Regions from separate parts of the Erwinia tasmaniensis Et1/99 genome, predicted to be linked through region 3. Evidence: predicted binding sites of a transcription regulator. Region 3 holds the regulator's gene; each other region holds the start of a gene.
The links. Region 3 encodes PhoB, which activates phosphate uptake and scavenging genes when phosphate is short. Its sites were predicted from a motif close to CTGTCATAAAACTGNCNNAT; they were not measured.

Region 1 (3,283 bases), 1.3 Mb from region 3:
ATCGTTAGCTGAACAGGTCCCGATCCTCTTTGATATTCATTTGGACGTCCAGATGTTTACACCGCTATAATCCGCAGGTACTGTATTCACCACAAGCGCAAAATATTCACCGTCGATGTGAAGGACTCTCATGATCGAACTTAAACACCTGCGAACGCTCCAGGCGCTGCAAAATACCGGCTCGCTGGCCGCCGCTGCCGCCCAGCTTCATCAAACGCAGTCAGCATTGTCACACCAGTTTAGTGACCTGGAGCAACGGCTCGGCTTCCGGCTCTTTGTACGCAAAAGCCAGCCGCTGCGCTTCACGCCGCAGGGGGAGATCCTGCTCCAGCTGGCTGAACAGGTATTACCGCAAATACAGCAGGCTCTACAGGACTGCCACGAACCTCATCAAACCACGCTGCGTATCGCCATTGAATGCCACAGCTGTATTCAGTGGCTGACTCCAGCGCTCAATGAGTTCCGCCAAGGCTGGCCACAGGTGATGATGGATTTTAAATCCGGCGTCACGTTTGACCCGCAGCCCGCCCTGCAACAGGGCGAGCTGGACGTCGTGCTGACATCCGATATCCTGCCGCGTAGCGGGCTGTTTTATTCGCCGATGTTTGATTTTGAAGTGCGTCTGGTACTGGCTCCCGACCATCCTCTGGCACAAAAGGCGACGATCTCCCCAGAGGATTTAGCCAGCGAAGTGCTGATGATCTACCCGGTGCAGCGCCAGCGCCTGGATATCTGGCGTCATTTCCTACAGCCTGCGGGCGTCAGTCCGGCGCTGAAAAACGTGGATAATACCCTGCTGTTGATTCAGATGGTTTCAGCCGGAATGGGCATCGCCGCCCTGCCGCACTGGGTGGTGGAAAGTTTTGAACACCAGGGCTTAGTCGTCACTAAAGCGCTGGGTACGGGGTTGTGGAGCAGGCTGTACGCCGCAGTGCGTGACGGTGAACAGCGTCAGCCGGTCATTGAGGCGTTTACCCGCTCCGCGCGCCAGCACGCCTGCGATCATTTACCGCGGGTACGCGATGCGTCACGTCCCGGTACGCCGCTCCCTTCTGCCGACGGCGCCTGAGTTGACCAACAGCTATATCGCCGACGGTTGTTTACCGGGATGCAGGCCGGGGGATGAAGGGGTATACTGCGCCCACTGCAACAGTTTCACTGAAGAGAGTTTTTATGACCAATAATGACGTCCTGCGCAGCGTGCGATATATGCTGAATTTAAGCGATGCTAAAGTTGTGAGCATTCTGGCGCTGGCAGAGAGCGAAGTCACCGAAGCCGAAGTGCACAGCTTCCTGAAAAAAGAGGATGAGCCCGGTTATCGCCCCTGCCCCGATGTCATCATGGGTTACTTTCTTAACGGCCTGATCTTTGAACGCCGTGGCAGAAGCGAAGATGCGCCAGCGCCCTCGATTGAGCGCAAAATGACGAATAACGTCATGATGAAAAAACTGCGCGTGGCGTTCGATCTGAAAACCACGGATATCCTCGAGCTGTTAAAAAGTGCTGATTTTGCGGTAGGCCAGTCGGAAATTGGGGCGATCTTCCGCAAGCCTGGACATAAAAACTACCGTGAATGCGGCGATCAGATCCTGCGTAATTTCCTTAAAGGCCTGACAATGAAGATTCGTCCGGCTAAAAAATAGACGTAATGACTTGTCTCTGATTAACGCCATCGTGTGGCGTTAATCCATTTCGCTTTTCCGCCACAACGACCTGCCTGCACGCGTTCCTTTTAGAACACAACCACTCATCAAACGAAACCTCCCGGTTCCTTCGCGCCATAATCGTGATGAAAATCACAAAACAGCATTCAAGTACGATGATATGCAGCCTTTTAATCACACATGTCGTGCCATATGGTCATAAAAATGTAACATTTGCGCCCTTCTTCACAGTCAAATGCTCTGATACCCCCTATTCTGTGCGCGAAATAGAACATTATGGCCCTATCCGGCAGCATTTTGTTCCTCTCCGCCACATTTCACCAGGAATGTCAGTCTCTGAGCCCAGGGAGGCTTAAATGTTAAGTATTTTCAAACCCGCCGCGCATCAACCCCGCGTTGATGGCACCCGCGTCGACCCGCTCTACCGCAAGCTGCGCTGGCAGATCTTTCTGGGCATCTTCTTCGGTTATGCCGCCTATTATCTGGTGCGTAAAAACTTCGCGCTGGCGATGCCTTACCTGGTTGAACAGGGCTTTTCGCGCGGTGACCTCGGCTTTGCGCTTTCCGGTATTTCGATCGCCTACGGATTCTCTAAATTTATTATGGGCTCGGTTTCTGACCGCTCCAATCCACGCGTATTTTTACCTGCCGGACTGATCCTTGCCGCGGTGGTCATGCTGTTTATGGGCTTCGTCCCCTGGGCAACATCGAGCATTATGGTGATGTTCGTGCTGCTGTTTCTGTGCGGCTGGTTTCAGGGCATGGGTTGGCCCCCCTGCGGACGCACGATGGTGCACTGGTGGTCACAGAAGGAGCGCGGCCGCATCGTGTCGGTGTGGAACTGCGCGCATAACGTCGGCGGCGGTATCCCTCCGTTGCTGTTCCTGCTGGGCATGGCCTGGTTCAACGACTGGAAGGCGGCGCTATATATGCCCGCCTTTGGCGCTATCGTGGTGGCCATTTTCGCCTTTGCGCTGATGCGTGATACCCCGCAATCCTGCGGCCTGCCGCCGATTGAGGAGTACAAAAATGACTATCCGCCTGATTACGATGAAAAACATGAAGAAGAGCTGACCGCTAAGCAGATTTTTAAGCAGTACATTCTGCCCAACAAGCTGCTGTGGTATATCGCGCTGGCCAATGTGTTTATCTATCTGTTGCGTTACGGCATCCTCGACTGGTCGCCGACCTACCTGAAAGAGGTGAAACACTTCACCCTTGATAAATCCTCATGGGCTTACTTTTTCTATGAATACGCCGGTATCCCCGGCACCCTGCTGTGCGGCTGGATGTCGGACAGGGTATTCAAGGGCAATCGCGGCGCGACCGGGGTGTTCTTTATGGTGCTGGTGACCATTGCCACCGTGGTGTACTGGATGAATCCGGCCGGAAATCCGGGCGTGGACATGGCCTGTATGATGATCATCGGCTTCCTGATTTACGGACCGGTGATGCTGATTGGTCTGCATGCGCTGGAACTGGCGCCTAAGAAGGCGGCGGGAACGGCGGCAGGGTTTACCGGGCTGTTTGGCTATCTGGGGGGATCGGTTGCCGCCAGCGCTATCGTCGGCTACACCGTCGACTACTTCGGCTGGAACGGCGGCTTTATCATCATGGT
Region 2 (3,283 bases), 840 kb from region 3:
CTTCAGTTTGGTCAGGAAACGTTTGTCTTCCGACGGGGTGTCCGGTAGCCTGGCGGCTTTTTCTGCGGTATCCGAGATGCACATCAGCAGGCGGCGCAGCTGGCTGCGCTGCTCCACGTTCAGCGCATCATAGCTGGGGAGGTTGTTAAGCAGCCCCTGTGCCAGATGGATAGCAGGCAGCGCGCGTGCCGCATCACAGTGGAATTCATGCGGCCCGGAAGGAACCTGTTCCGGCGTTGGCAAAGCCGGCGGCGACATTTCGATAACCTGCTTCAGAGAGGAGGCATGCTGCTGATAATACTGTTCCAGGTGGTTCACCGCATCGCGGGTACGGGTAATGTCATAACCACTGGCGTTCATATTGACCACGAAACCGGCGGGTGCCACGCCAATCAGCACCAGCATGATCAGGCCGATACCTTTCTGACCGTCGTTTGCACCGTGCGAATAGCTGACGCCAATCGCCGAGACAATCAGTGCGATACGGGTCCAGAACGGCGGCTTTTTCTTGCCGTCGAGCTTTTCACGCTCTGCCGGCGTCATATGAATACGACGACGTTTTTTATTCCCGCTCCAGTAGCGACGCAGAATAAACACCAGGCCGCCAGCCACCACCAGGCCAATAATCGGTGAAACGATCAGCGACGTAAAGATACCGATCATTTTGGGGATGTTCAGCGCATCCACCACCGAGGTGCCGGTCAGCAGCGCGTTGGTGAGGCCGATACCGATGATGGCACCAATCAGGGTATGGGAACTGGAGGCCGGTAGGCCAAAATACCAGGTACCAAGATTCCAGATGATGGCGGCAAGCAGCATGGAAAAGACCATAGCCAGCCCGTGCGCCGACCCGACGTTGAGCAGCAGGTCGGTGGGTAGCAGATGGACGATAGCGTAAGCCACGCTCAGGCCGCCCAGCAGTACACCAAAGAAATTGAAAATCCCCGCCATGACGACCGCTAACTGCGAGCGCATTGCACGGGTATAGATCACGGTAGCTACCGCGTTGGCCGTATCGTGGAAACCATTGATGGCCTCATAAAATAAGACAAACAACAGAGCAAGTATCAATAACAGGCCGGTATTTAAGTCGAGACCAGCAAACAGATGTAGCATAAGCGTTAAGCCATTTTGGAGGACATGAACGCGGCGCATTATCAGCGACAAACCGCGCGCGGGGAAAGGGAAATATAGACTTTTTTTGACATTAATGCGTCAGTAAAGTGACGATTTCTGATGAAATCATTTTCAAATCATAAAGTTAAAAAAAGTTTTGTCGCTGTTTTGGCGTGAAGCTGGTATCCCTGCCTTCAACTCACTACAATCAGCGTTTTTACGGCCTGGCGCGGAGTGTGTGGTGGAAAAGTTTGACGTTATCGTAATTGGAGCCGGTGCGGCTGGCCTGTTCTGCGCGGCCCAGGCTGGGCAAAAAGGGCGGCGTGTGCTGCTGATCGATAACGGCAAAAAAGCCGGACGCAAAATTCTGATGTCAGGCGGCGGGCGCTGTAATTTCACTAACCTCTACGCCGAACCGTCAGCCTATTTGTCGCATAACCCGCATTTCTGCAAATCTGCGCTGGCGCGCTACACCCAGTGGGACTTTATTGACCTGATAAATCGCCATGCCATAGCCTGGCATGAGAAGACCCTTGGGCAGTTATTTTGCGATGATTCGGCGCAGCAGGTGGTCGATATGCTGCTGAAAGAGTGTGAGGCCGGACAGGTCACGCTGCGTCTGCGCAGCGAGGTGCTGGCCATCACGCGCGATGCCGACGGCTACACGCTGGAGCTGAATGGTGCGCTGGCGTGGGCTGAAAAACTGGTGATTGCCAGCGGGGGCCTGTCGATGCCAGGCCTGGGCGCATCGCCGTTCGGCTACAGGGTTGCCGAACAGTTTGGTTTAAAGGTGTTTCCCACCCGCGCCGGGCTGGTGCCGTTCACCCTGCATAAACCTTTGCTGGAACAGCTGCAGGTCCTGTCCGGCGTGTCGGTGCCATCGACCCTCACCGCCGAAGACGGCACGGTCTTTAAAGAAGCGCTGCTGTTTACCCATCGCGGCCTGTCGGGCCCGGCAGTATTGCAGCTGTCCAGCTACTGGCAGCCGGGAGAGTTTATTACGGTAAACCTGTCGCCCGTGCAGGATATTGACGCATTTCTGAACGACGAGCGCCGCGCTCACCCTAACCAAAGCCTGAAAAACACCCTTGCTAAGCTGCTGCCCAAGCGTCTGGTTGAGTGCCTGCAGCTGCTGGGTATGATACCGGAATGTACCCTGAAACAGCTGAACAGCCGCCAGCAGCTTGAACTGGCCAGCGCCCTGCACCAGTGGCGCGTGCAGCCAAACGGCACCGAAGGCTATCGTACCGCCGAGGTGACGCTGGGCGGCGTCGATACCCGCCAGCTGTCGTCTAAAACGATGGAAGCGCGCGACGTGCCCGGACTGTACTTCATTGGTGAAGTGGTGGATGTCAGCGGTTGGCTGGGGGGCTATAACTTCCAGTGGGCGTGGAGCTCTGCCTGGGCTTGCGCGCAGGCGCTGTAGGCAATGCCAGGCGGAGGCGCGATCCCGGACGACCCTCTGCGGTCAATACGATCGCGCCTGCCCGGCCACGGGTAAGTAGCGGAAATCGCGCCACTCGCCCCGTCATTTCTTACGCCCAGACCCGCCGCAGCTATCATGCCGCGCTGCGTGCCTGGCGCTTCATTGACAGCATATAACCCGCCGCGCAGCAGATAACGATAAACCACGGGATCAGCCCGACCAGTTTTGAATCACTGCCGCTAAGCAGCTGCAAATTATGAACCACCAGAACCACGGTGACCGACATCGCGGATAAGGCGATCAGCGGAGCCCAGAATATCTGCCAGGCGCTGTAGCCATGCGTTTTTTTGCGGCGGAAAAACAGGATGACGGCCATGGATACGCCGACCTGTAGCACCAGAATCGACAGCGTCGCAATGGCCGAACCGAAGGCAAAAATCTGCGCCATCGGGTCGATGCCGACGCTGCCCATTCCCGCCAGCAGCAGCAGCAGGATAACGCTATGGACGTGGCTGGCGTTATGCGGCGTGCCGTTAGTCGGATGGGTGCTGCACAGCTCTTTCCAGATCAGGCCATCACGGCTGATGCTGAAGATATAGCGTGAGATATTGTTGTGGAAAGCCAGTGACGCGGCGAACAGGCTGGTGATCAGCAGTACCGACATGGTATCGACCGCCCACTGGCCAACATACTGACGGGTGATATCAAAGATAAAATTGCCGGGATCCTGGCGCGCAATCT
Region 3 (3,283 bases):
TGCGTTGCCAGCTGATGGTGATGCGGGTGCCGTCCGGGGTGTGATTCACCGCATTGTACACCAGGTTAGACATCGCGCTGCGCAGCTGTTCGTCATTGCCAAACACGCGTAGGTTCGGATCGCTGACAAACTGAATGTGATGACGCCCGTGGCTTAACGTTTCCGCTTCACGCTGCAATAGCCGCAACATCATGGGCACGTCGACGATTTCCTGCAGGTCGGTTGCCGGAGCCGCCTCGATGCGTGACAGCGTCAGCAGCTGCGCCACCAGGCTATCCATACGCTTTGCCTGCTCCTGCATGGTTTGCACCGCTTTGTCACGCAGGCCACCTTCCAGCGCCGAATCACTCATCATCTCCAGATAACCCTTCAACACCGTTAGCGGCGTGCGCAGCTCGTGACTGACGTTGGCAAAAAAGTTGCGGCGCGCGCCTTCAAGCTGGTGCATTTGCGTCACGTCACGCGCCACCAGCAGCCACTGCCCTTCACTGTAGGGCATGATGCGAAATTCAAGATGGCGCTGGTTGTTCAGTACCAGCGTCAGCGGATGCGCGAAATCGCGCTGGCGCAGATAGCGGGTAAACTCCGGGTAGCGCAGCAGGTTAAGGATATTCTGGCCATTATCTTCCGGCCAGCGCAGCCCCAAAATCTGCTGGGCCAGTCCGTTACACCAGAAAATCGTGCCCTCTTCAGTGGTCAGCACCACCGCATCCGGCAGCGTTTCTGCCCCGCTGCGAAAGCGCTTAATCAGATGGCCAAGCTCACGGCGTCGGCGTCGGTTGCGCGCCTGCATCTGGTACAGGCCGTAAAAAAGAGGTTCCCAGCTGCCGCGCCCGCTGGGGGGCGTCATGCTACGGTCGACCCACAGCCAGTGCGAAAGCCGCAGCAGGTTGTTGAAATGAAAGCCCAGCACGCAAAGCACCGCCACCAGCAACAGCCAGGGCAATCCGCCCGCCAGCAGTCCTACGATCAGCGCGGGCAGGCAGGCGAGCAGCAGCTCAAACAATAATCTCTTCCAGGAGAGGCGTTCCAACACGATTCAGACTCCGTGCGAGCGATCAATAACGTGCAGAGAAACGATAACCTGTTCCGCGAACCGTCTGCACCATACGATCGTGCCCACTCACCTCCAGCGCCTTGCGCAGACGGCGAATATGAACATCGACGGTACGGTCTTCGACATACACGTTAGTCCCCCAGACATGGTTTAGCAACTGCTCACGGCTGTAGACGCGCTCTGGATGAGTCATGAAGAAGTGCAGGAGCTTGTATTCGGTTGGCCCCATTTCCAACGGCTGGGTAGCCGACATAACGCGGTGTGACGACGGGTCGAGCGTCAGCCCCTGCATCTCAATCACCTCTTCCACCGCCATAGGCGAAATGCGCCGCATCACGGCCTTTATGCGCGCCACCAGCTCTTTCGGCGAGAACGGTTTGGTAATGTAATCATCGGCACCGACTTCCAGCCCGCGTACGCGATCTTCCTCTTCGCCGCGTGCGGTCAGCATCATGACCGGGATATCGCGCGTCATCGCTTCACGCTTCAGGTGCTTAATAAACTGAATGCCCGATCCCCCCGGCAGCATCCAGTCCAGCAGGATCAGATCCGGCCAGGGTTCAATCAGCAAACTGACCGCGCTGTCATAATCCGCGGCTTCTATCGGATGATAGTCATTTTGTTCCAGAACGAAACACAACATCTCACGGATTGGGGCTTCATCTTCAACCACCAGAATGCGCTTTGCCATTATTGCTCCTGCTGCTGTGACAGATTGTCACGGGATATGCGGCATCATTATGCGTCAGTTTTATGACAGTTTTATGAAAAAAGCACGCCCGGCAAGGACGGACGAAACGAATTAAATATCTGCACGGCAATATGTTTATAATCACCGCTTCGCGTTTCTGCCATGAAGGGAGCACCATGCGCATCATTCATACTGCCGACTGGCATCTTGGCCAGTTTTTCTATACCAAAAGCCGTGCGGCAGAGCATCAGGCATTTCTTGACTGGCTGCTGGAACAGGCAGAAACGCAGCAGGTCGATGCCATCATCGTCGCCGGTGATATTTTCGATACCGGTTCCCCACCGAGTTACGCACGCGAGATCTACAACCGCTTTGTGGTAAAGCTACAGCCAACCGGCTGTCAGCTGGTGGTGCTGGGCGGCAATCACGATTCGGTCACTATGCTTAATGAATCGCGTGAACTGCTGGCCTGCCTGAATACCCGGGTGATCGCCGCCGCCGCTGAGGATATCCGTCAGCAGGTGCTGGTGCTGAACCGCCGCGACGGGCAGCCGGGCGCTCTGCTGTGCGCCATTCCCTTCTTACGTCCGCGTGATATTTTGCGCAGCCAGAGCGGGCAGTCAGGGCGCGAAAAACAGCAAAGTCTGCTGGAAGCCATCAGCGAGCATTATCAGCGCTGCTGGCAGGAAGCACTGGCACAGCGCAATGCGCTCGGCCTGGCGCTACCGATTATCGCCACCGGCCATCTGACGACCATGGGCGTCACCAAAAGCGATGCGGTACGCGATATCTATATCGGCACGCTGGACGCTTTTCCGGCTGACCTCTTCCCTCCGGCGGATTACATCGCCCTCGGCCATATTCACCGCGCCCAGCGCATTGCCGACAGCGACCACATCCGCTACAGCGGCTCGCCGATCCCGCTGAGTTTTGACGAGCTGGGCACAGCGAAAAGCGTGATGCTGGTTGATTTTACTGAAGGCCAGCTTAGCCAGGTCCGCGCGCTGCCGATCCCGCTATTCCAGCCGATGCAGATGATCAAAGGCTCCCTGGCGCAGATAGAACGGCAGCTGGCGCAGCTAGAGCCGGATGCACAGGGCAAAACCGTCTGGCTGGACATTGAAATCGTCACCGACGCTTACCTCAGCGAACTACAGCGCCGCATCCAGGAACTGACCACCGCGCTGCCGGTGGAGGTGGTGCTGCTGCGCCGCAGCCGCGAACAGCGTGAACAGGTGATATCGCGCCAGAACAATGAAACGCTCAGTGAACTCAGCGTTGAGGAGGTGTTTGCACGGCGGCTGGAGTCAGAACCCGAGCAGCCTGAGCGGCTGGCACGCGCCAGCGCGCTGTTTGCCCAGACGCTGGAAGCGGTGCGCCATGAGGAGCCAACATTATGAAAATTCTCACCCTGCGCTTTAAAAACCTCAACTCGCTGAAGGGCGAATGGAAAATCGACTTCACGGCGGAACCCTTTGCCAGCAACGGCCTGTTTGCCATTACCGGGCCGACCGGCGCGGGGAAAACCACCCTGC

Region 1: the regulator PhoB is predicted to act here: its motif matches at 1,859-1,878, upstream of glpT (glycerol-3-phosphate transporter).
Region 2: the regulator PhoB is predicted to act here: its motif matches at 1,211-1,230, upstream of pitA (inorganic phosphate transporter PitA).

What each region holds. Positions count from the first base shown of each region.
Region 1 covers NC_010694.1:271,912-275,194, reverse strand. The annotation lists gene metR (HTH-type transcriptional regulator MetR) at 131-1,069, shown strand; gene ETA_RS02225 (YehS family protein) at 1,174-1,644, shown strand; gene glpT (glycerol-3-phosphate transporter) at 2,022-3,283, shown strand, end outside.
Region 2 covers NC_010694.1:3,689,325-3,692,607, reverse strand. The annotation lists gene pitA (inorganic phosphate transporter PitA) at 1-1,116, opposite strand, end outside; gene ETA_RS17770 (BaiN/RdsA family NAD(P)/FAD-dependent oxidoreductase) at 1,358-2,542, shown strand; gene ETA_RS17765 (APC family permease) at 2,676-3,283, opposite strand, start outside.
Region 3 covers NC_010694.1:2,851,378-2,854,660, forward strand. The annotation lists gene phoR (phosphate regulon sensor histidine kinase PhoR) at 1-1,036, opposite strand, end outside; gene phoB (phosphate response regulator transcription factor PhoB) at 1,059-1,748, opposite strand; gene sbcD (exonuclease subunit SbcD) at 1,925-3,148, shown strand; gene ETA_RS13915 (AAA family ATPase) at 3,145-3,283, shown strand, end outside.